Mucilaginibacter paludis DSM 18603: one gene and its partner. The protein of the gene in region 2 interacts with the protein of the main gene of each other region in a pairwise test. Links are inferred from orthologs where the notes say so. Each region holds a gene or a part of one and is shown on either strand. Other genes may lie near its edges.

Region 1 (9,625 bases), 5.5 Mb from region 2 along the record:
GTTGCCGGTCATGGCTAAAAATAAAACCAAGCCCAGCATAGGGTTAGCATCGTAAAATAAGGCCACGCAAAACACGATAATCCCGTTGGAGGCACCGTTGATCAAACCAACTAAAAACTCTTTTAAAACGGTATCATAAGCCTGCTTATCGTTCAGGTCATTCAGCGAGATACGTCTTACAGTTACCGCCAAAGCTTGGGTAGCAGCGTTACCGCCCATACCGGCTATGATAGTCATGTAGGCTGATATGATGGATAATTTGGCTACGGTTGAATCAAAGCCACGGATGATGGAGGCAGCTAAAAATGCAGTGCCTAAATTGATGATCAACCAGGGCAAACGGCTTTTTACGGCATCCTGCCAGTTACCGCTCAATTCCTCATCTTCGGATACGCCGGATATTTTTAAAATATCTTCGGTATTCTCTTCCTCCATTACGTCGATGATATCATCAACGGTAATCCGGCCCAAAAGCCGCATATTATCATCCACTACCGGGATACTGGCTAAGTTGTATTGCGAGATCAATTTGGCTACGTCTTCCTGGTCAAGGTCGGCTTTTACGTACACATAATCCGTTTTTACCAGGTCTGCCACGGTGGCATCGGCCTTAGCCTTAATCAAGTCTTTAACGGATATAATACCCTTTAAAATCTCCCGGTCGTCAACCACATAAATGGTGTAAAAATCCTCCATCTCTTCGGATTGGCGGATAATCTCTTCCAGGGCGTCCTTTTTATCCATGTTCAGGTTAACCTGAATCACGTCGGTATTCATCAAGCCCCCGGCAGTATCTTCCTCGTAGCTTAATAAACTTCTGATCTCGTTGGCATCCTCATGATCAATATCTTTTAATATCTCATGCTGCTCATGCTCTTCTAACTGCGATATTAAGTCGGTAGCATCGTCATAATCTAATTCTTCTACAATCTCAGATCGTTTTTCGGGCGCGAGGTTAAAAAGGATATCCTCCGGATGATGCTCCTCATCCATTTCTGAAATTACCTCGGAAGCGATATCAACCGGCAAAACATTGATAATGCGTTCGCGCGCCTCCTGGTCTAATTTTTCAAAAATAATGGCAATTTCCGAGGCATGATAATCCTCCAGAACCGTTTTCAGCTCTTCATCAGTTCCATCAAGCGCGGTTGTAATGCGCAGCAGGTCTTCTTTATTAATTTCAAAGGATTGCATACCGCTCTAAAAATACGGAAAATAAGCCCAAAATGAGGAATAAAAGGTGAATAAGCCACCCCGTACCGAAACACCCTTTGAATTAACGAGTTAAGCTATATAGTTGACAACCACTTCGCCTTAACACCGGTAATGTGATTAAGCTGGCCCATTACCCGCTCTACCTGGCTCTTCCGTACCTCGAGCTGCATTTGGCAATCGGTATCAAATTGCTGATGCGAAATAGTTAAATTTTCATTTTTAATCAATCGCATTACATCATTCATTTGCAGATAGTTAAATGAGATGGTATAAATATCATTTACAGTTTTTTCTGTCACCTTTACCGCCTTCAACGCTTCTTCGGCAGCGGCTTTATAGGCGTTAATTAAACCCGGAACACCCAACAAGGTGCCGCCAAAATACCTAACTACTACAATGGCTATATTGGTGAGGTTATGCGATAATAAAGTATTTAAAATAGGCCTTCCGGCGGTGCCCGAAGGCTCTCCGTCATCATTGATCCTGAACACCGAGCGGTCTGGGCTCAGCCTGAACGCCCAGCAGTGATGGTTGGCTTTAGGGTGTTCGCTTTTTAAACGCGCCACGATAGGTTTAAGATCCTGCTCCGACCGGATGGGATAAGCAAAGGCCATAAACTTACTACCGCGATCACGAAAAACGCCTTCGCCCACTTCGGTGATGGTGAGGTAGGTATCTTCAAACAACATAGGGCCTTATTATTTTTAAAACATCGTTGCCTACCCTATCCTCTGATACCACATCGCCCTTAATTTGAGGTGCTTGTATGCCTTTTTTTAAAGTTATGGCGCCGGTAAATATCCGGGCTTCGTCCCATAAGCCATCTTTTATAAAATGTGCCAGCGTTGTAGCCCCTCCCTCTATAATAACCGATTGAATATCCTGCAGATACAATTGGTAGAGAATATATTGAGGCACATAATAGTTAAAGTCTTCGAGCGATATATACTTTACCTTGCCATCAAATTCCGTTTTAACTTCGTTAAAAACAAAGGTCTCCACAGTCTGATCAAACAGATAAAGCTCTTTGGATAACTCAAGCCGTCTGTCGATCACGATCCGTTTAGGCGATTTACCCGGCCCGTAGCGCACATTCAATTGCGGGTTATCTATCGCGGCGGTGTTCTTCCCTACTAAAATGGCATCCTCCTCGCCCCGCCATTGGTGTACCAGCTTACGCGATTCCTCGCCGGTAATCCATAGCTGGCTCTGATCCGCAGGAGCGAAAAAACAATCTTCGGTTTGTGCCCACTTCAAAATAATATACGGGCGGTGCTTTAGTATCCGTGTAAAAAAGCGCTTATTGAGATCCAGGCATTCCTTTTCCAAAACACCTACCGTAACCTTAACGCCCGCTGCCTGTAGCTTTTCAATTCCTTTTCCATTCACCTGGTCAAACGGATCGCGGCAGCCCACCACCACTTCGGGTATCTGGTGCTTAATAATTAAATCGGCACAGGGCGGTGTTTTTCCATAATGCGCGCAGGGCTCCAGGGATACATAAATAACTGATTCCGAAAGCAGTTGAGCCGCATCATCAAACCGATTAATTACATTGTTTACAGCATTTACTTCGGCATGAGCCTCGCCATAGCGCTGATGATAACCCTCGCCGATAATACGGCCCTGATGAACAATCACGGCACCTACCATGGGGTTCGGACTAACAGAACCCAAGCCCAGCTTAGCCAACTCCAGGCAACGCAGCATGTATTTATTATGATGAACCATTTTTGCAAAGGTATGCTTTTATGTTTCTTTGCAGAATGAAAACTATCCTTGATGTGTTGATGAGCTTTGACGAAAAACTCCATTTGCTATATGATAAACCCGAGATAGATTCGATTAAATACCTTGCTGTGAGCGATGTAACCGGCTTATCAAAAGCGCAGCTGAGGGCTTTTACCGGTAACGAAATCACCACGCCGCAAGCAGAAAAATTAACGGATATAGCCAATCAATTACAAACAGGTATCCCGCTTCAATACATTTTAGGCCATACCGAATTTTATGGTTTAAATTTCCAGGTCAATCCTTCAGTACTCATTCCCCGCCCCGAAACGGAAGAACTGGTAGAGTGGATCATCCAGGCGGCGCAAGAACGGCATCAGCAGGAGGCTATCTTAGATATTGGCACCGGGAGTGGTTGTATACCGGTAAAGCTAAAGAAACACCTTCCGGATGCTGAAGTATCGGCCATTGATATATCGCCTGCGGCCTTGCAAACAGCCAAGCAAAATGCCACCTTAAATGGGGTTGATGTGGCTTTCATAGAAGCCGATATTTTAAATCCGGTCGAAATATCTTTTCCGCAATACTCCATCCTGGTGAGCAACCCGCCCTACGTTACCGAGCGCGAAAAAGCCCACATGCACGTTAACGTTTTAAACAATGAGCCACACCTGGCTTTATTTGTTAGCGATCACGATCCGCTGGTATTTTACAGGGCCATTGCCGATTTTGCCCTGCAGCACCTTACAAGCAACGGCCTTTTGTTTTTTGAGATTAACGAAAACCTGGGCCAACAAATGATTGATCTATTACAGGATAAAAACCTGAAAAACATAGAATTAAGACAGGATATGCGAGGTAAAGACCGCATGATTAAAGCGCAAAAGGCTTAGCTTATTGGCAGGGCAACAATGCTTCGCATCAAATGGTTACAACTAAACGTTGCCCGTCCGGCACTTGCAGATCCCAAAGCTGGGCTATATCTTCTAACTTCACTTCAATTGTTTCTACCTTGAGCTTGCCATCGGCGGCCAGTTGAAACATCTCCGGCAATATCTCAGCAAAAAGCTGGCGCACCTGCGCTTTCGACCAGCACCCTAAGCCCGATCCGGTTAATTGCAGATCAACACTGCGCAGGTTAGCGGCAGAAAGCTGGATCAAATCACCCGTCATGCTCCCTACCGAAACAAATCGTGTTTTGTGGGTGAACGAGCCTTTGCCCATTAAACTGGCCAAGAGCATCTCGGCAGTGTGGCCCCACAGGTAATCTATAATCACATCAACCGGACTGTTTTGGTGCGCTGCCTTTACTTGTGCTATAAATTGATCGTCGGCTTGTTTAACCGAAATCACCTCATCAGCGCCTAAGCTCAACAAGTCTTGAAGCGATTGCTCATTTCTGCCGGTTGCTATTACCTTGCTGGCCCCGTAATGTTTAGCTATTTGTACGGCTACCCTGCCGGTAAAGCCCGTTGCCCCGTTAATTAATACCACATCGCCAGGTTGGATATCTGCCTTAAATTTCAATGCCATTGCCGCACCTATTACGGCGTTTGCTAAAGCGGCAGCCGTGGCATCGCTTATCCCTTCGGGCAATTTCACCATCCTGTCTTTTTCAATGGTGGCTTTTTGCGCCATGGTACCACTGGCGCCTATGGCATATACCCTTGTACCATCATTAAGCGTACAAACGGCATCCCCTCCTATTACCCGCCCGTTTTGTTTTGGCGCATCGATGGAATAATGTTTACCCGTGGCCCTGCCCCTATCAAAATGCTTCATGGCAACGGCTTTTATGGTTACCAAAATCTCGTCGTCGTTTTGAGGTGCCGGTTCGGCAAAATCTACATATTGAGGGAGCTCACCTTTTTGATACATTACTGCTGCTTTCATCTTTTTCTGCTTTTGTTGATACAAATTTAGATGAGATGGCAAGGGCCAGCGATAACAAATGTTACCGAATGTTTTTTGGGGAAGATTTACGGGCAAGGGCGCTTTTGATGCGGCTTAAGTGAACCCGGGTTATGCCCAGGTACGAGGCAATGTAATGCTGCGGCACGCGCTTTACGATGTGTGGCCTATCCTTTAATAAATTTTGATAGCGCTGCTCCGGCGTATCCCTGATAAAGGAAACAAATTCGTGCATGTAGTGCAGTTGCCTTTCGGCGGAAACCTCTAAAATGATATTTAAAAATTCAGGTTCGCGGCTTAATTCATCCATCAGCTGCTTAACGTATATTTTAGGCAGCAGGTAAAGCACCGATGGTTCAATAGTTTCGATGGTAAACAAGCTGGGGGTATTTTTCAAAAAGCTTTCGAACGAGGTAAGGCCTTCCTTTTCAAAAAAAAACTGCACCGTTTTATCGTTGCCATTATTGTTAAATGCCAAACGGATGCAGCCCTTTTCTATAAATATGTAATGCGCAGCTGTTTTCCCCTCCTCCAGTAAAACCGTTTTGGCGGGTACCTCAACTTTCTTTTGAAACTCCAGGTATTTATCCCAGTACGGGTTTAACTGCGGAAACTTATCTTTAAAGTGAAAAAGCATTGAACAATATTAACAATTATAAGTAAAAGTGCTTAGTATTGAACCGAAGCCCAATAAAAAAAGCTTATCAAAATTAATTAAATGCCTGGTTAGCCATACCTGTGTTTAGATATAGTTAAACACAACGCCCATCATGTACCGTAGCTACAGCATATTGAAACCTAAGTTAAGCAGTATGTTAAACCTTATGATGATTTGGCTCTGATTTTTTAATTTTAATTTGCATTTTAGCTCTCCGTACGGGGCACTTAAACGCTGTTTCGCCGCAAATTAAACTTATACAATGAAATCATCATCAAACGTAATCCCGATAGTTGTTGTTACCGACGAGCATTATGTTATTATGCTTGCCGCCTTATTAAAATCTATCGAGTGCAACCATAAAAGCGGCGAAAAGATAGCAGTATACGTAATTGCGGACGGCGTTAAAAAAAGCAGCCAGAAAAAAATACAGACTTCTGTTGATCCTGCCATGTTCAGTATCACCTGGATCAGGATGGAAGATACCATTCCGGCAGGTGTTAAGCTCCCGCTTGACCGTACCTCCTACCCGGTTACCATTTACCTGCGGTTGTTTATACAATACATCGTTCCGAAAGAAACTACCAAGGCCTTGTTTTTGGATGTTGATATGATTGTACTGGAGGATGTAAGCAAATTATACGACCAGGATTTAGGCGACAAAATAATTGGAGCCGTTCAGGATCCGCGTTTACTTACTTTTGACAACTCGTGGGGTGGTATTATGAATTATAAAGAGCTGGGATTTGCGCCCGATACCAAATATTTTAACACCGGACTGCTACTCATCAACACCCAAAAATGGGCCGAGAAAAACCTGGCCGTAAAAGTGATTGATTGTATTAATGACAACATTAAGTTTGCAAACTACCCAGATCAATACGGCTTTAACGTAGTATTAGCCAACCAATGGTTGGAACTCGATCCGCGATGGAACTATTTTGCCTCCGGCGATCTGGATCACCCCTACCTGGTTCACTTTATCTCCCGTAAGCCGTTCTATACTTCGTACGAATACAATCAAAACTATAAAAACCGTTTTTACCAATACGTTAAGCAAACCGAGTGGCGAAACGCTAAACCCATTGGCGAGTTAAACCGCTATTTTAAAAAGCTCCACAACATTTGGGCAAAAATTAAAAAGAAGTTTTAAGCTAAATTAATAACCGCCCACAAAGCCGTGGCCGAAATGGCTACCCATAATACTACGCCTTGTAAAAAAGGCTTTAAGCCAACGGCCATTAATACATTACGGGATAAGCCTGCACCAATTAAAAAAAGCGTTAAGGTTAAACCTGCCTTAGCCATAGCCACCAGGTAAGGGCTGATGATTTTAACAGGCGCCAGGTAGGTATTCAAAACCATGGCGATAACAAACACTAAAATAAAATAAGGGATGCGGATAGCCCGGGATTGATTTTTAAAGATAAGCGTAGAAACCAATGCCACCGGGATAATCCATAATGCCCTTGCGAGTTTAACTGTAGTAGCCACTTCGAGCGCGTGGGCACCATATTTACCGGCTGCGCCAACAACCGAGCTGGTATCGTGAATGGCTATGGCGCACCACAAACCAAACTGGGTTTGCGATAAGTGCAAATAGTGCCCTATCAACGGAAACGCAAACAAGGCGACAGAATTAAGGATAAATACGGTGCCTAAAGCTACCGAAATTTGTTTTTCTTCGGCTTTAATAACCGGCGCTATAGCCGCAATGGCGCTGCCCCCACATATTGCGGTACCTGTGGCTATCAGGTAGGAGGTTTTAACATCATTTTTGAGCCATTTACCCATGATATAACCCAGTAACAAGGTAATTGCGATAGATACTATGGTAAACAAAAGGCCTTGCCTGCCCGCCTGCAGCGCTGTATTTACATTCATGCCGAAGCCTAAACCGATAACCGATGCCTGCAGTAAAATATGGGTGGCTTTATGGTTGACGTGCAACCATGGATGCCCCACAAATTGGGCAATAACCAACCCCATTAATAAGCCAACCGGAGGGGAAATATAAGGCGTTAAACAAAGTACAACCGCTATGATAAAAATAAGCTGACGGGTGGTGATGCTGCGGTTTAGAAAAAGCTGGCGATTGGCTGTATTGGCGTTGCTGATGGTATTCATGATGGCCTTCTGTTTATTGACACTCAAAGATCAATCAATAAACAGCATTATTTTCATTACAAAAAACAATCTTCAATAACTTTAAGTTATGGATTTAGCAAAACGTATAAACAATTCGGCTAACGCCCCGGGATGGCCATGCGTTTGTATAAAACTGAATGAGCGGCTGATGGTAAGCCCTTTGATATCAATTACTTTGAACTGGTTATTTTTTAGCTCGGGGATAATGGCGTGTATAGATATCAGAGCCAGGCAATTACTATTGATTAAATAAGATTTAATACTTTCGGTACTCCCCAGCTGCATTTCAATTTGCAGGTCGGCTAATTTAACGCCGTGGGGTTTTAAAGCATGTAAGATCACTTCCAATGTACCCGAACCCGGTTCGCGCAGCAGTAAAGCATAATTTTTTAACTCTTCCGGTTTTATGGTTTGTTTTTGGATAGCTTTATTTTGACTATTGCTGATCAGTACGATCTCGTCTTCTAAAAATTCCTCGTATTTAATTTGCGGGTGATGAGACATTCCCTCTACTATCCCCAGTTCAATTTCTTTACGAAGCAGTGCCTGCTCAATATCCTCGGTATTGCCGCTAATTAAATTAACCTGTACATTTTTAAACTTTTGATGAAACTTAGCCAGCACCGGCGGAATTACATATTGTGCAACGGTAGTGCTTGCCCCTATGCGCAACTGTCCTCCGTGGCTCTGCGTTAGCAGATTCATATCATATTCCATCTCGCGATACACGCCAAACAGTTGTTCAGCATGCACTAACAAAGTTTCCCCGGCAGCTGTCAGCGTAATTTTTTTATTGCCGCTTCGCTCAAACAGCGAACATTTAAAGTGAGCCTCCAACTCGCGAATATGTTTGGTTACAGCGGGCTGGGTGATGAATAGTTCGGCAGCGGCCCTGGTAAAATTCAACCTTTTGGCTACGGTATAAAACACTTTCAGTCTAAAATCAAACATCATTGCCAGTGCTTAAATAACCGCCAAGTCAATTGACCATGCATCATTAAAGATTTTCGCGCGCAATAAAAGCCTGTATAGTATCCGGAGCCTTCATTAAAAAAACCTGCATACCTAATTTTTCGGCAGTGGCCAGGTGTTGAGGGCTATCGTCTATAAAAAGTGTTTCTTCGGGCTTCAGGTTATTCTCCTGCAATATCTGTTCAAAAATATCAGCGTTGGGCTTGCGCTTACCCATTAAATGCGAGTAATACACCTTCTCGAATAAATGGTCGTTCCCATCAAAACCAAATTCGCGCTTCAGATAATCCATAATATAATCATAATGGATGGCATTGATGTTACTCAACAAAAATGTGCGGTATTTATCCTTCAGTTTAAGCAGAAGTTCGTGGTTGCCTTCGGGGATCCCCAACAACATGGAGTTCCAGGCATGGTTAATCTGCTCGTCGGTTAGATTAGCGTTGCCGGCCTTGATGCGGATCTGTTTTCTAAACTCATCGGCACTAATTTCGCCCTTATCAAAAGCGTTGAAAACTTCATCCTGTTCGCGATGTCCAAAAAATTGCTCTACGTTGGCAACCCCTAAATCAGCCCAGGCCTTTTGGGCAATTGCAAAATCGATGGTGAATATAACGTTCCCGTAATCGAAAATGATATTCTTAATATGAGTCATAAGGTTTTAGTCTGCAATAAAAACAAATCAGGTTACTTAAAGTACCACCTCTTCGGTTGCTGTTACCGGCGAAGCCTTTAATTTACCACCCCGATTTGAGCGTTTAGTGCGCGAGAAAAGTGAAAGGTCTCTGTTAAATAAAAATTGAAAAAGTAAAACTGTATAAGATGTATGGTAACCCAAAGTTTCATAATGCTCACCAGCTACTTTTTTTATCTGCGGTAGCTTATTCCATGGCACCGACGGAAAATCGTGGTGCTCGTTATGGTACCCTACATTTAAATTAACCACATTTAATACGCCATAATAACTTTTAGTTTCCTGATGATCGCCAT
Region 2 (17,638 bases):
AGCACCTCAACCCATTGCCCTTTTGCCAAGGCGCTGATGGAAGTATTGTACATAGCTTCGCAATAAGCTGGCGGTTGATAAAACCTGCCTAAGTAAGCGGCGTTCAGCATCACAAAATAAGTTGCCTCTTTGCCTTCAGTCAAACTGAAATAGGTATTTACCCGGTCGTCGCGAATGTCACGGTAATCGGATGGTGACGATTTAAAAGCTTCGTCGTTGTTCATCATCCGGGTATTGAGGATCTCCCAGCCCGAAGGGAAGATCTGCGAAAGCGCCATGTTATCATAACGGCCCCGTTTGCCCGGATTTTTGATATTAACCTGGGCCACAAAATCTGTCCCCTGTTTTATTTTTGAAGGATCGGTAGGTATGCCGTTTAACGTAAAATAGCTGATGCACATCTGCAATACATCGGGGTTATCGATGGGGGGCACGTCCTCACCTGTAACAGGCTGCCCTTGTTGGATGAGCCTCAGGTACAGTTTGTTCTTCCCATTGTTTTGAAGGGTAACCTTACCCGATTGCGCTTTAACCGGCAGCGACCAGAGATACGAACCTGAATTAACACTGGCCTTAGCGCCGTTTACCTGGTAGTTGAACAACAACTTGCTTCCCGATGCATTTTTACCGCAGTACTCGGCAATGGCTACCAAGCTGTAGGCGGTGGTTTGGGTACTGTACCAGCTATCCTGAGATAAGCGTGCGGCAACCGTACGCAATAAACCGGAGGCTTGGGCGCGCTGGCCCAGCAGGGTTAAGGTTTCCAATATCATGGCTTCGTCGCGCAGGTCGGAGCCGTAGGTGCCAAACAGCGTATAGTAGGGCTTGATGGTAGTGAGCAGGTTGGAGATCATCCTTAAACCCACTTCGGGCTGCCCGGCCAGTTTGTAAGCTGCCGCGAGCCTCCATTTAGCCTCCAGGCTGATGTAAGGGAACTCTTTAAGCCTGTTCATGGCGCCTAACTCAGGCGCATGGGCCAAAGCCAGCAGGTAAAGCCGATAGGATTGTACCAGGTCGGCACCATAAAAGCTGCGCGAATCCGGCGCCCATGATAGGGCCTTTTGCCGCTGATAGTTTTTCCAGTGTTCAATAAATCCGGCAGGCAAAGCATACCCGGCAGCTTGCGCGGCCAACATAAAATGACCGGCATAGTTAGTTCCCCATTCGTCCGCTTCGGCTCCATCGGGCCAGTAACTCAAGCCTCCGCCTGTTACCTGGAAGCCGTTAAGCTTGTTAATCCCGGCCTTAATATTGCGGTCGGTAATGGCTTTTTGGTAGGATGACAGATCTGTTAACTGGTTTAAATAGAGCTGTGGAAATACTGCCGATGTGGTTTGCTCCACGCATCCGTGCGGATATTCTATCAGGTAGCTTAAGCGTTTGGCCAGGTTTAACGCAGGTATGTTGGAAGCCTCAAGTGTGGCTTTATTGGTTCCGGCCATGCCGATGGCCGCGTACGGAACGCTCCATGAGTCACCGGGTGCCAGTTCCTTATCCAAAATTTTTGTAATAGCAGGGTTGGGGTTGCGCACATTCAGTTCCACATCATAGGTAGCTTTTTCGTTTCCGCTTTGCGCGATGATCTTTACTTTACCCACACCGATAAAGTTTTTAACATCCAGATCAAACGTAACCATCTGTTCGCCCGGTTTGGCAAAGGTGATGGTTTGGCGGTTGTTTGCGGTTGTGAGATTGCTGAACGCATTCGATTGTATCTGTAAGGTAACCATTTTTACGTTGTTCTCCATAGCAAAAACCGTAACAGGCAGCTGCACCTTCTCTGATGGACCTAACACGCGGGGCAGGGTAGCCAATATCATTAACGGCTTTTTAACCGCTACGGCCTTATCGGCAAAACCGTAACCGCCCTGGTGGCCGGCAATAACCATCGCTTTAACCGAGCCGATGTATTGCGGCAGGGTAAAGGCATGCGTTTGTTTTTCGCCGGCGTTTAAATGGTAGGGCCCCATAAATTTAACTACAGGCTTAAACCGGTTTACCGATACATTTTTGTTGGTTGAACGGCCTCCGGCATCACCGCCTATACTGAGTATCCGTTCCAGATCGCCGCCAAAGGCGCCAATTACATAGTCAAACAGATCCCAGGTTTTTACGCCCAGCGCCTCGCGGGCGTAAAATGATTCGTGCGGATCGGGCGTTTTATAATTGGTAATGTCCAGCAAGCCCTCGTCAACAATGGCTACGGTATAGGTCATCTCCTTGCCCGAAGCCTCGGACACCGTAATGGCCGACCGTGTTTCCGGCCGGATTTTATCGGGCATGGTAATTACCGGCTTCAATATCGTAGCCGGGTTTTCTACCAGCAGCGGTATAGCGCCATACATGCGGATGGGCAGGTCGTTCACCGTTTGCGAGTGCGGCTGTAGCAGCGTTACATTCACAAAAACGTTCGGCGCCATCGTTTCGTCAACCTTAAAGTGATATTGCGTTTCGCCTTTTTCGGTGTTGATCCAATCGGTTTTTAACACCCGAGTGCCGTTTTCAAAGCTGATTAAGGCCCGGCCATTGGCCATAGTGGGTATGGTTAACACGGCTTCTTCGCCCACCTTATAGTTGGGTTTATCGGCAGTGAACGATAGCATAGCAGCTTCCGTAGGGTTATCCTGCTGCAGGCGCTGCGCGTAGTTCGGCCAGTCGATATAAATAATTTTGCCGGTGGTATGGCCTGTTTGTTCATCCTTAACCCTCACCAGGTACCGGCCCCATTCCGGCTGATTGATCTGCATTCCCCATTTACCGCGTCCGTTGTTCAGGGTAACAGTTTCGGTTTTAATCAGCTTATTGTATTTATCCTGGGTAAAGTTGCTCATCTGGTCGCCGGTATTATCCCACCACCAGCGCCATTGTATTTTATAAAGTTCTACTTGTACGGTACGCCTGCCTTGTATCAGGTTGCCCTTGGTGTCCACATCGGCAATATCAAAAGTGTGTAATTGCCCGGTATACAGCATCCCCGTAAGGGCATTCCCTTTTTCTGCCTTAATACCCACATAGCCCGGGTATACGTTATAAGGCATGCTCACCTGGTTAATGCTGAAATTGCCGCCAGGTTCAAAAACCTTCACCATAAAATTGGCTCGCAACTGGCCCGGTGCTTGTTTTTCTACATTGATATCGGCATCAACAGATGTATTGCCTTCGGCATCTAAACGGCCGTCAAACACATTTTGCACCTGGGTGTTGAAGGCCAGGGTAGGGTCGTCAAAATCGTAATCGTCAAAGTTTTTAAAGGCTGTTTTTTGCGAAGTAAGGTAAGCGTCAACCTTGGCCTTTAAGTTTTGGGCTATGCCGCCAAACAGCCATTTGGCATTTAAAGTGCCTTTGGTGTTACTGCCTTTGGTTAGCTCGGTTTGGTTGCCAAAGCTCAGGTTGAGCTTTAAGCGGTTAGGCATAATGGTCTCTATCTTGATATTCTTCTCAAACGTAGCGCCGCCAACTTTAATCTTAACCGTCCAGTTGCCGGTAACATCGGATGTTTGAGTGGCTAAATGGAAGCTGTAAAAACCATCAACCGATTTGGTTTGCGTAGCCGTGGTATACAACTGGCCCATCGGGTTGTAAAAATTCATTTCTACGGGGTGGTCTGGCGGCAGCTTGTTCTGCTTATCTTCCAAAATAAACGATACATAAATACTATCGCCCGGCCTCCAAACGCCACGCTCGCCATAAATAAAGCCCTTGATGCCGCTTTGAACCTGCTCGCCGCCCACATTAAAACGGGTGAGGGGTAATGAGCTGCCGTCGTCCAGTTTTAAATAGCCCCGCTCATCGCCATGTTTGGCAACTAATAAGTACGGTTTCCGTTTGATGTCGAATTTGGCCAGTCCGTAAGCATCGGATGTTGCTTTGGCTATAACCTGTTTCTGGTAATCCAGCAGGTTAAGCTCAATGCCCGACAGGGGTTTGGCTGTTAAAATATCGGTAGCGATAACCACCATGCTGTTATCGGTGCCGCGTTTGGCAATTAAACCGATGTTTGAGGCGATGATATTGCGGATGGCCCATTTCTCTTTAGTGAAGTATGACTCGGTGCAAGGGTTATCGCGGTCGCTCCAGTTATAGCCTATCGGATGGTAGCTGTCGTAGCGCGACCAAAAGCTATCGTCCTCGTCACTTAACGACGAATTGCCGCTGCCTTCATAGTAATCACCCTCATAACCTTCTTCGTCATCGCCGGTATTGGTTTTAACCGGGCCGCCGCCCTTGCAGCTGTATAGCGAATAATCTTTACGGAAACCGATAATTACCCGGTATATTGCTCCCGGCTCGGTGCGGAGCAGCTTATCGATATCCAACATAAACCGCGTTTTTTTGTTGAGGTTAACGGATTTATCGCCGTCCAGCCTGATTGTTTTTTGCACAATGGGCTTGCCTACGCGCCTCAGCTCATTGTCGCCGTTAATATCATTGGTTTGGAAGTATTGCGGTACATTGTCTTCGTAGATCTTGATGATGCTTACATCAACCGCATTGAGGTTAACGGCCTCAAAAGGCATCATCAGTTTGCCCGAACTTGGTAATATTACGCCCTTGCCGGGGATGGTTACTGCCGGGAGTTTGTTTTCAAAAAACACATTGGCAGTATAATTCTTTTTTATTTTTTGGTGGGATATGTTTTCAACGCCCTGGTTTACAAATGAAGTATAATTGCCATCCAGCCGCTCAGAAGCGTAAACCTTTACCGTACTCCCTTCAATGGTATAAGCAGGTTCGGTGGTGTTGCTGATACCTATCAGGCCGTTCAGCTCCTGCCCAACCATGATAGCGTCAGAAAACTGGACCAGCACATATTGTTCCTGATCCTGCACGGCGCGGATATTGAGCACCCTGAAATCGCCTATGGCGGGTATCTCAAATTGTTGCGAGCCTTTTTTATCCACATTGAGGGCGTTGCCATCCCATGTTACCGTTACCGGGTTAACCCCGTTGGACAATCTTGTCAGTTTACCTATCGTAAAGGTATGGGTATGCGTATAGGGGTTATGCTGCCAGCTGATGTGTACATCCGAAGCAAAATTGACGCTGATCAGTTTTTCAATTTTTTCATCTTTCTCAGCATCTGAGGTTTGGATGGCACCTTCCAGTTTCATTTGGGTGGTTGAGGTGCGGGTAGCGGTTTGCAAACCGTTAAAAGTAACCGTAAAATCGGGTTTAATGGTTTGAAAGGTAAACTCAAACTTTTGGTAGTGAGCGGGCACATCAATCACTTTACCTAACTTAAACGATGCGTTGTACTGCTTATCCGCGTCGAGCGCTTTCTCAGGCTTAAATTCTATTGTGCGGGCATCAACCCAGTAGGCCTTGCCCTTAACAGAGGGCGAGAGCTCAAAAATGCCGTTAGGCAGGGCCTCGTTTTGTACGTGTGTACCCTGCACCTGGTTGGCCAGGCGGATACGGATGCTGCTTTCTTTAGAGATGATACCCGAGGTATACGATTCGATATACTTGCTGAAGGAGGAATCTACAGTGGTTATGCCCTTATGGTGCTGCAGGGAATAAGCTACTAAGCCAACTAAAACCAGTAATAAAATGGCAGGCAGAATGCTCGCTTTGCTAAAAAGAGAGCTTTTAGGTAGTTGCATGGAGGCGATGATTTTATGATGAAAATTATAAAAATAATATCATAAAGTACTTCGCCTGAAAAAATATTTATTGAGGCGTTTTTTGCGGAATTAAAGAATCATTACTCCCGGTTTATTAAGTACCGGAAGCTTGATGAAATTAGAGTCGATAATGCTTTCGGGAAGGAAAATAAATTTTTTATCGTAGATGTTTTTGCCGATGTAATAGCTGAGCCAGTACTCGTTATTGAGGCCAAAAGTTTCTTCGTCAATAGGTTCTATCAATACAAAGGCCTTGCTTTCAACCTTAGGGAACATGTGGCGCAGAACGGATGTTTTTACGGGCTCCCCATTTTTCTCCCCATATCCTTTGGAGGTGATCAGCACATTTTCAATAGGCTCATTTTTAAGATTGATGAGGTATACATACCAAATTTTAGTTTCAATATTTTCGCGCTCCAGCGCTACTGCAATGGCAATATCTACAACTCTGTTTTCGGGCAAATCTTTTTTCATAACTCAATAAAACAGGGCGTTATGGCAACCCTTATCACACTATTTTTTTACCGCTTTGGCTTTTGCTTTTTTTGCAGGCGCTGCTTTAGCCGGAGCAGCCTTTTTAGCACCAAACTTTCCGCCTTTTTTAGGTTCTTTTTCGGCAATGGCGGCTAAGGCTTTGCAATCCTCAAAAGTAAGGGTTAAAGGGTCCTTATCCTTGGGGATTTTAAGATTTAGCTTTTCAAACTCAATATATGGGCCCCATCGGCCGTTCAGTATTTTTACTTCCGGGTTTTCATCAAATACCTTGATGAGCTTTTCGGCATCTTTTTTGCGTTTTTCTTGTATAATTTCTATAGCCTGCTCTTCCAGCACATCCAAAGGATCAATCCCTTTAGGCAGCGAGTAAAATGAGCTGTTATGGCGTATGTATGGGCCAAATTTGCCTATGGCTACCGTCATGTCCTTATCTTCAAAAAAGCCTACTTTTTTGGGTAGTTTAAACAGTTCCATGGCCTCGTCCAGCGTAATGGTTTCCATCATCTGGCCGGTGCGTAAACTGGCATAAACCGGTTTTTCCTGCGGTTCGGTTTCTTCTTTGTTTTCGCTTTCGCCTATTTGCACAAATGGACCGTAGCGGCCAATACGTACAGATACTTTTTTACCCGTTTTAGGATCGATACCCAAATCGCGGCCACCGTTTGCTCTGTCGGCATTTTTTGTAGTGGTTTCTACTTCTTCATGAAATGGGGTATAGAACGAGCGGATCATCTCTGTCCATTCTTTTAATCCCTGTGCAATTTCGTCAAATTGTTTTTCAACGCTGGCGGTAAAGTTAAAATCAACAATGCCGTTAAAATGCTGCACCAAAAAGTCGTTAACTACGGCACCAATATCGGTAGGGAAAAGTTTGGCGCGTTCAACGCCTGTATTTTCAGTTTTTTCTTCTTTTTTTATCTGTCCGTCGGCCAAAGTAAGCACACGGAAATTGCGGGGCTTGCCGTCGCGGTCTTCCTTAACCACATAGCCGCGGTTTTGGATGGTAGAAATGGTAGGAGCGTAGGTTGACGGACGACCGATACCCAATTCTTCCAGCTTTTTAACCAGGCTGGCCTCGGTATACCTTGCCGCCGCACGAGAGAAACGCTCGGTAGCGGTCATTTCGCGCAAGGCTAATAACTGGCCTTTAGTTAATGGAGGTAAAATAGCGTTGTCTCCATCCTCAGAAACTTCTTCTTCCTCGTCGACAGATTCCAGGTAAACCTTCAAAAATCCGTCGAACTTCATCACCTCGCCATTGGCAACTAAATCTTCACTCCGGGTAGATATGCTGATTTTGGCTACTGTTTTCTCAAACTGAGCTTCACTCATTTGCGATGCGATAGCCCGCTTCCAGATCAACTCATATAAACGCTTTTCCGATGGATCGCCGTCGGTAGTATGGTTCTCAAAAAATGTTGGCCTGATGGCTTCGTGAGCTTCCTGCGCCCCGGCAGATTTGGTTTTATATTTACGTAACTGATGATATTTTTCGCCGTAGGCGGATACGATCTGTTTTTCGGCAGCCTGTAATGCGGTATCAGAAAGGTTTACCGAATCGGTACGCATATAGGTTATCTTACCATACTCGTACAGTTTTTGCGCTACCGACATGGTGCGCGAAACCGAAAATCCTAATTTACGGCTGGCTTCCTGTTGTAGTGTTGATGTGGTAAAGGGGGCTGCGGGGCTTCTTTTGGCCGGTTTGGTTTCCAGGCTCTTTACATTAAATGCCGCTGATATGCAATCTGTTAAAAACTTTTCGGCATCTTCCTGCTTGCTGAAGCGCTCGGGCAATTCCGCTTTAAAGGAATCTCTCCCTTTGCCAAAAAGGGCTATGATGCGGAAAGCCGCTTCCGCTTTAAATTTATTGATCTCGCGCTCGCGGTCAACAATTAACCTCACGGCTACCGATTGTACCCGACCAGCCGAAAGTGATGGTTTTACTTTTTTCCATAAAACTGGCGAGAGTTCAAAACCAACCAACCTATCAAGCACGCGGCGTGCTTGCTGGGCGTTTACTAAATTATAATCTATTTTACGTGGGTTCTCGATAGCTTTTGTAATTGCCGATTTGGTAATTTCGTGGAAAACAATGCGTTTGGTGGTTGCATCCTTTAATCCGAGTGTATCAAATAAATGCCATGATATGGCTTCTCCCTCGCGGTCCTCATCGGACGCGAGCCATACCATTTCGGCCTCCTTAGCTAATTTTTTTAATTCGCTTACTATCTGCTTCTTATCAGCCGGAACCTCGTATTTCTGTTCAAAGTTATTCTTAATATCTATGGCATCTTCCGATTTAACCAAATCGCGGATATGGCCGTAGCTCGACTTAACGGTAAAGTCTTTGCCAAGGTACCCTTCAATGGTTTTGGCTTTCGCCGGAGACTCAACTATGAGTAAATTTTTAGCCATTTAACAAGTTTTTTCTGCAAATAAAGCATAAAGTAAGTGAAACACAAACTTTAGTTTTGGTACGATAAAAGAAATTACAGCTTATTTTAAAGCTATCCGGATGCTGCTCAGATTAAAAATCCGCCGCCTAAAAGGTCGTCACCCTCGTAAAATACAGCAGACTGCCCCGGCGCAATGCCCGAAACGGAATGATGAAAATCAACCTTCATGTGCTCGCCAATTTGTACAATATTGCTAAGCATGCCGGCGTCTTTGTATCTTATTTTAGTGGTGGCCTCAATAGGCTCGGTAATGGTTTCGTATTTAATCAGGTTAAGGTTGCGTACCCAGGCTTCGCGGCGTTCCAAATCTTCGGCGGTGCCCAAAACAACGGTATTGCTTTCCGGAAGGATCTGCGTAACAAACATAGGTTGCCCTAAAGCTATCCCAAGGCCTTTACGCTGGCCAATAGTATAAAACGGATAGCCCTGATGTTTGCCTACTACGGTGCCGTCGGTTAATACATAGTTGCCGCCTGATACGCGTTCTTCCAGGTCGCCCACCTTGTGGCGTAAAAACGAGCGGTAATCATTATCAGGCACAAAACAAATCTCGTAGCTTTCGCTTTTATTAGCCAACTCAAGCTGCCCCATATCTTTAGCCATCTGCCTGATCTCTGCTTTGGCGAAACTACCTAAAGGGAACCTGGTACGCGCCAGGTTGCGTTGCGATACCCCCCACAATACGTAAGATTGATCTTTGTTTTGATCGAGGCCTTTAGATATGACGTAACGGCCATTATCGTGCTGGCGGATGTTGGCATAATGCCCTGTAGCTATAAACTCGCAGTCCAGCTTATCGGCACGCTTTAAAAGCGCTTCCCATTTAATGTGCGTATTGCAAAGTACACAAGGATTGGGTGTGCGGCCGGCCAAATATTCGTCAACAAAATTATCAATTACAAAATCGCCAAACTCGCTGCGGATATCAAGGATGTAATGAGGGAAGCCGTAACCCACTGCCAGCGCACGGGCATCGTTAATACTATCCAGGCTACAGCAGCCGGTTTCTTTAGTGTTTGTGCCAGATGAGGCATAGTCCCACGTTTTCATGGTAAGGCCTATTACCTCATAACCCTGCTCGTGCAGCATTACTGCCGCTACCGAACTATCAACCCCGCCACTCATGGCCACTAAAATTCTACCGTGCTTGCTCATTGTTTTTGTGGCTGCAAAAATAGGCATTAAATCAATCAAATAAACTATGCCTTAGTCAGTTTAAGGTAAAGAGTATAATGCACTGGAATGTGTATTGTTGTTAATTGTGGCTTAACTATCGGTTAAATAGTGCGGTGTGTCAATTTTTATGAATTTTATATAATCAATAATTTAAGGTTATCGTCTAAGTCGTCAACGGTAGCTATATCCGCTAATTCAGGCAATATAAAGCAGGTTTTATTTAAATGCTCAATGCATCTTAAAGCTTCGTGCATTAATTGGGCAGTACCCCAGCCAATAATTCTAAATAGTTCTGGACAGAATGCCGTTAAACCCATTAAATAAAAGCCACCGTCTTTAGTAGGTCCCAATACACAGTCAAAATGGTCAAGTTGCCTAAATGCCAGCCTGATAATCCTTTCGTCCAGTTCGAGGCAATCGCTGCCTATCATAACAATGTGCTCATAGCCCATTTTAAATATCTGTTTAAAAGCAGTATTTATCCGGCTTGCCATTACCTTGCCTGACTGTGTTTTTTTATGATAGACACTGTTAGGCCACGAGTCGTTTGTATCGGCCTCTCTATCATAATATAAAAATTTATCGGTACTTAATGATTGGGTTATTTGTTGCGTGTGCGCAAGCATCTGCCGGTATACTTGTAAAGCGTTGTTATCACCAACCGATTGGGCAAGCCGCTTTTTAACCCTGCCCAGGTCGGGATTTTTTATGAAAATAATGATGGCGCTTTTTTTCATGATGTTTTTGATAGTTAGCTAAATATACCACTATGTACGCCATGACACCTACTATTTTAATTAAAAATTAATTTTGTAAAACAACCGTGTTTAATAGTCGGCTGAACTTGAAAAAGTATCATCATAGTTTGCGCAACGAAATCAACTAATCAGAAAAGATTTAGCCTGTAAACCGGTATTGAAAAAAAGGTGTTCGATGTACACTTTGCTTTTTTAAGCAGAAAATATTCATTTAAACTGAAATTTCGAGGTTTTTTAGGTGTAATTTAACTTTTAGTATAATAAAAAAAAACCTGTTTTATTACAAAGTTCCTATTGAAAAAAGCAAACTCTTAATTAGCAAATAATGTAAATAGCATGTTAGTCAAAAATTAACAAAAGTGTTCAAGGGCTATTGCAAAAAACTTATATTCTATAGATTTGGTTAATCCCTTTAAGAAAATGAAGACTTTATCTAAACAACTAACATTTGAACAAAAGTTACAAGGTTTCATCATAGCGATCATCGGCATAGCCGCAATAGTGAACTATTTAATCTAACCAATTATAAACCTAAAGTAACCTTAAGGGTGACTATCGGCCTGATAGTCACCCTTTTAATTTAATCATCTTTTTGTTTTCCGGAGATGGTCCAATGGATATCTTAACGTAGCCTGCGTCAATCATACATCTTTGCTTTCTGCCTCTTACATCTTGCTTCTCTTTTATTAGTTTTGTTCTATGCATAAGCGCTTCTTTATCATTTATTCGGTGTTACTAATTGTAGCCACATCGGCATGTAACCGGGTGATAAAGCCCGACATGCTGATTGGTAAATGGAATTACGTTAAGGTTGAAAACCCGTATTCGCCCAATCCGCCGGATACAGTGTCGGCCCGGGAACTTGCCGAAAAGTCGCCATATATCGAGCTAACATCCAACGGGAAGCTGGTGATGATGTGGGGCGGCAAGTTACTATCTTCTGGCACTTATCAATTGGATAAGGATAACATCATCTACACAGAACATCTGGCCAATGAACAAACCCGGAAGATTTTGTTTTGGATAAAGGCAATTGACGAAAATGAAATTGTTTTTGAGACCAAGGAGGATGATATTGTAAGAGTAAGGGCAAAAAAAGACAAAAAATAAGCTATACCTGATTGATGAAAGCTAAAAGAAAATCGATTGCCATAGATATGGACAACGTAATTGCAGATATTGAAGAGCAGGCCATCATCTGGTACGAACGTGATTTTGGGGTGAGGATAAAGCGTGAGGCCATGCATGGCATACCAGAAGCTGATGCCTTCCCTAATAAACAGGCGGTTTATAATTATGTACACGCTCCAGGATTTTTCCGGACCGCGCCTGTGGTGCCGGGTGCCGTTGAGGCCTTACAAAAACTAATGATCAATTTTGAAGTGTACATCGTATCCGCAGCAATGGAATTTCCGCTGTCGCTGTATGAAAAGCGCGAATGGCTTAGCGAGCATTTTTCCTTTATCAGCTGGCGAAATATTGTTTTTTGTGGTGATAAGAGCGTGATTGATACCGATTACCTGATCGATGACCATCCTAAGAATCTTGATTTCTGTCGCGGTAAGGCCATTATGTTTACTGCGGGGCATAACCGTAACCATCATCAACACACGCGGGTAAATAACTGGGCGGAAGCCGCTACTTTAATGGAGCAGGAATTAAGTATACAGGGTTAACGGAGATGAAATAAATTAAGCACTCCGTTGTTAACTGACTTTAATAGCATATTGATCGCTTACCGATTGATTGATGAAGGTAGTTAAACCCCTCCCTTTTTCGGCAAGGGCTTTCATTTGTTCAATGTTTTCTTCCCCGGCGCTCTGGTAGGTATAGAGGTACACGGTGCCGTCTAAAAATTTAACTTTGATTCGGTCTTCGCCAATCTCATAAGCCAATACGCCAGAATTTACGGTACTTTTATAGCGTTGCATACTCATTTTTGATAAGTTGTAATTGATGAAGGTCTGTGTTTTTCTAAATCAAAATTTGGGTAAATTAGCATTTAGAAAATTTAAGATTAAAATTGTTTTACAAATTAACCATTAAACGCAATTTTTCTATGAAAATTTTATTTTAATAATAAAAAAGGCAGTTGCTTATAATTGATGGTGTTTATCTTTGGTATGATTATATTAGCATATGTTAGTTCGTTTTTTGCTAAGTTTTATTTTATCAGCGATCCTGTTTTCGTGCAAACCCAATTATCAGGAACAAATTTTAGGTGAATGGAAATATGTTGGATTGGGATTTAAAGAAAATGGAATAGAAAGGGACTATAATTCGGAATACAAATCTTTCAAATATAGTAGCTATCAATTTTTTAGAAATGATAGCTGCGAAGAACGTTCACCAGCGTCGGTCTCACGTGGTTTTTATGATTTTAATACCCGGTATAAAGTTGATGGTGATAACCTACGTATTTTTAGTTTAAATGAATGGCGGCGGATGACGATTTTAAGAATGAGCGGCGATACGATGCTTATCGAAAGTCCGGATTTTAAAAAAAATAATCTTTACTATAAATATGTTCGTCAACACTATGTAGACGATCCAAGCCTCAAGTTCGATCAGATAATGGTTTCTTATGGCGCCTGGAGCACCCGAAGTGAATTGTCAATTGATAAATATGGCAGGGTTACCTATTGTCATAACTCATTGAGGCAAGATTACTATTTAACGTCGAAAATTTCTGAGAACGCATTTGCTAAAATTGAACTGGCTTTTGCTAAGGCGAATTTTTTGCAACTAAAAGATCGTTATGAAGATAGTAGCAGTGATAACCTCTCTGTCGAAATAAGTTTAGTAAAGGATGGTAAAATATTAAAAACGACTTATGATATTGATGTGTCCGGTCCGGCAGAATTAATGTGGGCTTACACTCCTTTGTTGGCGATGAAAGGGTACCTCAAAATGGATACTTTGCATCATAATTCAATGTTCAATCATTTCTTTAAATCATTTGCAAATGCTTCCGGTATCCACCGCTTAAGAAGTACAGAAAGCTTTTACTTGTGGAACCTGTTATGGAAAGGTAATAAAGTATCAAAACAGTTTAGCAAAAAATATGATGTGAAATTTGATGGTGACAGTAAAATATTAAATATAGAAACCGATGGGCGGTTATATCGATTTAACATGGAAAACGGGACTAAATATACATACGATATTGGATTTAACTTTATTGAGAGAAATTCAGATAAGATGAAATTTGAAGACAAAACTTCTAATTGATTTGTTAGCGGTTCTTCAATTGTAAAATTTCGACATTGTTTTATTAACTGGCCTCAACTTAATTTATTCTATTCACCATAAATTTATAACTGCAAAATCTTATTTTTAACCCCTCAATACGCATATATAAGTTCATATAGCAAACAAGATTCAAAATGAAAGTTTTAAAATTTGGCGGAACATCCGTTGGCAGCCCCGAACGGATGAAAAAACTGCTGGATATCATAAACCCCGCCGAGCGGCAAATTGTGGTGCTATCCGCTGTTTCGGGCACAACCAATAACCTGGTAGAGATTGGACAAGCTTATCTTGCCGGTGAAAAGGTTAAGGCATCTGCCTTGATAGCTAACTTGAAAACCAAATACGAAAAATTTATACAAGAGCTGTTTGCAAAACCCGAGTACCTGGATGCGGGAAAGGAAGTGATAGACTATCATTTTGGCTTGTTAAGCAACCTGGCTAACGAGGAGTTTACCACCATAGAAGATAAAATTATCCTCGCCCAGGGCGAGTTGTTGAGCACCACGCTTTATTATGTTTATTTACAAGAGATTGGTGTGCCCTCGGTTTTATTACCAGCCCTCGATTTTATGAAAACCGATGAGGATGGCGAACCGGTAATTGATTACATGGCAGAGCATATCGCGCCCCTGTTGGATCAATATCCCGATAACAAGCTTTTTATTACCCAAGGTTATATCTGTCGTAATTCGTTCGGAGAAATTGATAACCTGCGCCGTGGCGGCAGTGATTATACCGCATCCCTGATAGGCGCTGCCATCAGGAGCGAAGAGGTGCAGATATGGACCGATATTGACGGCATGCACAACAATGACCCGCGCATTGTAAAGGGTACTAAACCCATCTCGCACCTGTCGTTTGACGAGGCAGCCGAACTGGCCTACTTCGGTGCTAAAATTTTGCATCCGCAAAGTGTTTTTCCGGCGCAAAAGTATAAAATACCGGTGCGGTTGTTAAATACCATGGAACCATCCGCTCCCGGTACCTTAATTAGTGCCAGCAGCGACCGCAGCGAAATCAAATCTATCGCTGCCAAGGATAACATAACGGCTATCAAGATTCATTCGAGCAGGATGCTGTTAGCATACGGGTTTTTACGCCGTGTTTTTGAGGTTTTTGAACGATATAAAACGCCAATAGACATGATTACCACCTCGGAAGTGGCGGTATCGGTTACCATTGATGATACTACCTTTTTGGGCGATATCACCCGTGAGCTCAATGTATTCGGATCGGTGGAGATCGACGTTAATCAAACTATCGTTTGCGTGGTTGGCGATTTTAGCAGCGAAACACATGGCTATGCGGCCCGCGTTTTAGAAGCCGTAAAACACATACCTTTGCGCATGATATCTTATGGTGGCAGCAGCTATAATATTTCTATCCTGGTGAAAACAGCCGACAAGGTTGAAACCCTCAGGAGCCTGCATAGCAGGTTGTTTTAGCTGGTTAATGGAGTTGATATGGTTTTATGTTTCATAGTCGAATGCCGGCGCAACTTACAGAGATCGATAGCGGTAAGAACAATGCCTTCTAAAAACCACGGAACTATTAACTAATCAATCATGATATCCGGTAACTAAATTATTCATTTAAATAAAAGCACAATGGTACCATGAACTATCAATCATGAACCATGAACCCCAAAAGTATGTTCAATTCCAATACCCTTGCCCGTTTTCAAAATATAGAAACCCCATTTTACTATTACGATTTAAAGCTGCTTAAAGAAACTTTGCAGGCTTGCGCCGATGCATCGGCAAAATATAACTTCCATGTGCATTATGCCATGAAGGCTAATTTCAACCCCCGTGTGCTGGATCTGATCCAGTCGTACGGCTTTGGAGCCGATTGCGTGAGTGGAGGAGAAGTAAAGGCCGCCATTGCGCATGGCTTTGATAAAGGCAAGGTTGTATTTGCTGGCGTAGGCAAATCCGATAAGGAAATTAACGAGGCGCTTGATCGGGAGATATTTTGTTTCAATATCGAATCCGTACAGGAGTTACAGATCATCAATGATCTGGCGAAAGCCAAAAATAAAACAGCCAGCGTGGCTATCCGCATTAACCCCAATGTTGATGCCCATACCCACCATTTTATAACTACCGGTTTAGAAGAGAATAAATTTGGCGTAAATATCTGGGAACTGCCCGCCGTGGCCGAGGCTTTAGCCAAATGCCCTCATCTCAAATTCCTGGGAATCCATTTTCATATCGGCTCGCAGATTACTGATCTGGGTGTTTATAAAAACCTGTGTATCAGGGTGAACGAGTTGCAGCTATGGTTTGAAGAGCGCGGTTTGCCTATCAAAGTATTAAACCTGGGTGGCGGCCTGGGCGTTGATTACCAGCAGCCCGACGCCAATCCCATTTGCGATTTTGAAAGTTATTTTAAAGTATTTAACGATTTTTTAAATGTAAAGCCTAATCAGGAGGTGCATTTTGAGCTGGGCCGGGCCCTGGTTGCGCAGTCGGCAGCCTTGGTAAGCAGGGTGCTGTATGTTAAAAACGGAATCAAAAAGAACTTCCTGATCCTGGACGCAGGCATGACGGAACTGATTCGCCCGATGCTATACCAGGCTTATCACCAGATAGAGAACCTGAGCAGGGGGGAAGAAGCAGGAAGCGAGAGGCAGGGAGCAGGAAGCAGGAAGTTAGAACCAGGAATCGGGAGCCAGGAAGCAGGCAATACAGACTCTGAGCTCCAGACTCCAGACTCCAGACTCAATAGCCCAGGCTCAGAACTAAAATACGATGTTGTTGGCCCTATTTGTGAAAGTACCGATTGTTTCCGGAAGGATGTTGATCTGCCCGAATCATTCCGTGGGGATCTGATCGTGGTGCGTACAGCGGGTGCCTATGGCGAGGTAATGGCATCGGGTTATAATTTGCGCGAACGGGTGCAAAGCGTTTATTCTGAATGATTAACAATAAACCGGAAATAGCGATTTGACTTGGAGGAAATCAGGGTTTCTTGAAATTAAAGCGCCGGAATTATTTGTGACACTTAACTTAATAGTAACGTATAACATACATTAATTTAAATAATTACAGGTAGCTTTATGTATTAAACAATACAAAAGCCATGAGATCATTTTTGAATTTCTTTTTGTTTATCAATACGCTTAAAAAAGCCTTGTTTTTAAAAAGCATGCGCTCTATGTACATGCATTAATTGCGGCGGTTATTTGATTGTATTTATTTCTGTAAATTTTAATTCAAAAATTTGCAGTTAAGGCATACCTTTGCCTGCTTGAAGTATTAATGGGATCCGACATCGAAAATAAACAAATTAACCGGCAGCTTTTTGGGGATGATTTTGAGTGGGGCGTATCAACAGCGGCTCCGCAAATTGAGGGTTCTTTAGATACCGATGGCAGAGGCCGTTCTGTTTGGGATGTATTTACCCAGTTAAAGGGGAAAGTTTTAAATGGCGACACTGCTCATACCGCCTGCGATTTTTATAACCGTTACCGGGATGATATCGCTTTAATCAAACAACTTCATATACCTAACTTCAGGTTCTCTATTGCCTGGCCACGCGTTATGCCTAACGGCACGGGTGAGGTTAATCAAACCGGGATAGACTATTATAACAGTATTATTGATTTTTGCCTGGAATGCGGTATTGAGCCCTGGGTAACTATTTACCATTGGGACCTGCCCCAGGAACTGGAACTAAAAGGCGGCTGGACCAATCGTGATATTGTAAGCTGGTTTAGCGATTATGTAAAGGTTTGCATTGCCAATTTTGGCGACAGGGTGAAAAACTGGATGGTAATGAACGAGCCTGCCGTATTTACCGGCGCAGGTTATTTTTTAGGGGTGCATGCGCCCGGCCGTACCGGTATTAAAAATTTTTTACCCGCTGTACA

What was found.
Region 1: the proteins of topA (region 2) and MUCPA_RS02730 interact in binary tests that used the Escherichia coli proteins (3 or more experiments, as listed by UniProt). The link is inferred for Mucilaginibacter paludis DSM 18603 from one-to-one orthologs.

Annotation. Positions count from the first base shown.
Region 1 is NZ_CM001403.1:649,106-658,730, forward strand. The notes cover bases 98-3,065. They hold MUCPA_RS02730 (IMPACT family protein), read right to left. Parts: upstream 1,905-3,065; coding sequence 1,290-1,904; downstream 98-1,289. Other genes in these bases: mgtE (magnesium transporter), read right to left, coding at 98-1,194; ribD (bifunctional diaminohydroxyphosphoribosylaminopyrimidine deaminase/5-amino-6-(5-phosphoribosylamino)uracil reductase RibD), read right to left, coding at 1,894-2,946; prmC (peptide chain release factor N(5)-glutamine methyltransferase), read left to right, coding at 2,982-3,065. Also shown: more of mgtE, read right to left, coding at 1-97; more of prmC, read left to right, coding at 3,066-3,839; MUCPA_RS02745 (quinone oxidoreductase family protein), read right to left, coding at 3,868-4,839; MUCPA_RS02750 (Crp/Fnr family transcriptional regulator), read right to left, coding at 4,901-5,494; MUCPA_RS02755 (glycosyltransferase family 8 protein), read left to right, coding at 5,778-6,668; MUCPA_RS02760 (YeiH family protein), read right to left, coding at 6,665-7,642; MUCPA_RS02765 (LysR substrate-binding domain-containing protein), read right to left, coding at 7,724-8,617; MUCPA_RS37415 (HAD family hydrolase), read right to left, coding at 8,661-9,290; MUCPA_RS37420 (fatty acid desaturase), read right to left, coding at 9,327-9,625.
Region 2 is NZ_CM001403.1:6,124,251-6,141,888, forward strand. What follows is about bases 5,838-8,869. They hold topA (type I DNA topoisomerase), read right to left. Parts: upstream 8,538-8,869; coding sequence 6,138-8,537; downstream 5,838-6,137. Other genes in these bases: MUCPA_RS25680 (hypothetical protein), read right to left, coding at 5,838-6,098; mnmA (tRNA 2-thiouridine(34) synthase MnmA), read right to left, coding at 8,645-8,869. Outside these bases: MUCPA_RS25675 (alpha-2-macroglobulin family protein), read right to left, coding at 1-5,603; more of MUCPA_RS25680, read right to left, coding at 5,694-5,837; more of mnmA, read right to left, coding at 8,870-9,733; MUCPA_RS25695 (TIGR04282 family arsenosugar biosynthesis glycosyltransferase), read right to left, coding at 9,889-10,491; MUCPA_RS25700 (hypothetical protein), read left to right, coding at 11,212-11,622; MUCPA_RS25705 (5' nucleotidase, NT5C type), read left to right, coding at 11,637-12,188; MUCPA_RS25710 (hypothetical protein), read right to left, coding at 12,219-12,449; MUCPA_RS25715 (DUF6438 domain-containing protein), read left to right, coding at 12,652-13,743; MUCPA_RS25720 (aspartate kinase), read left to right, coding at 13,899-15,209; lysA (diaminopimelate decarboxylase), read left to right, coding at 15,416-16,687; MUCPA_RS25730 (GH1 family beta-glucosidase), read left to right, coding at 17,028-17,638. UniProt on the Escherichia coli protein: Releases the supercoiling and torsional tension of DNA, which is introduced during the DNA replication and transcription, by transiently cleaving and rejoining one strand of the DNA duplex.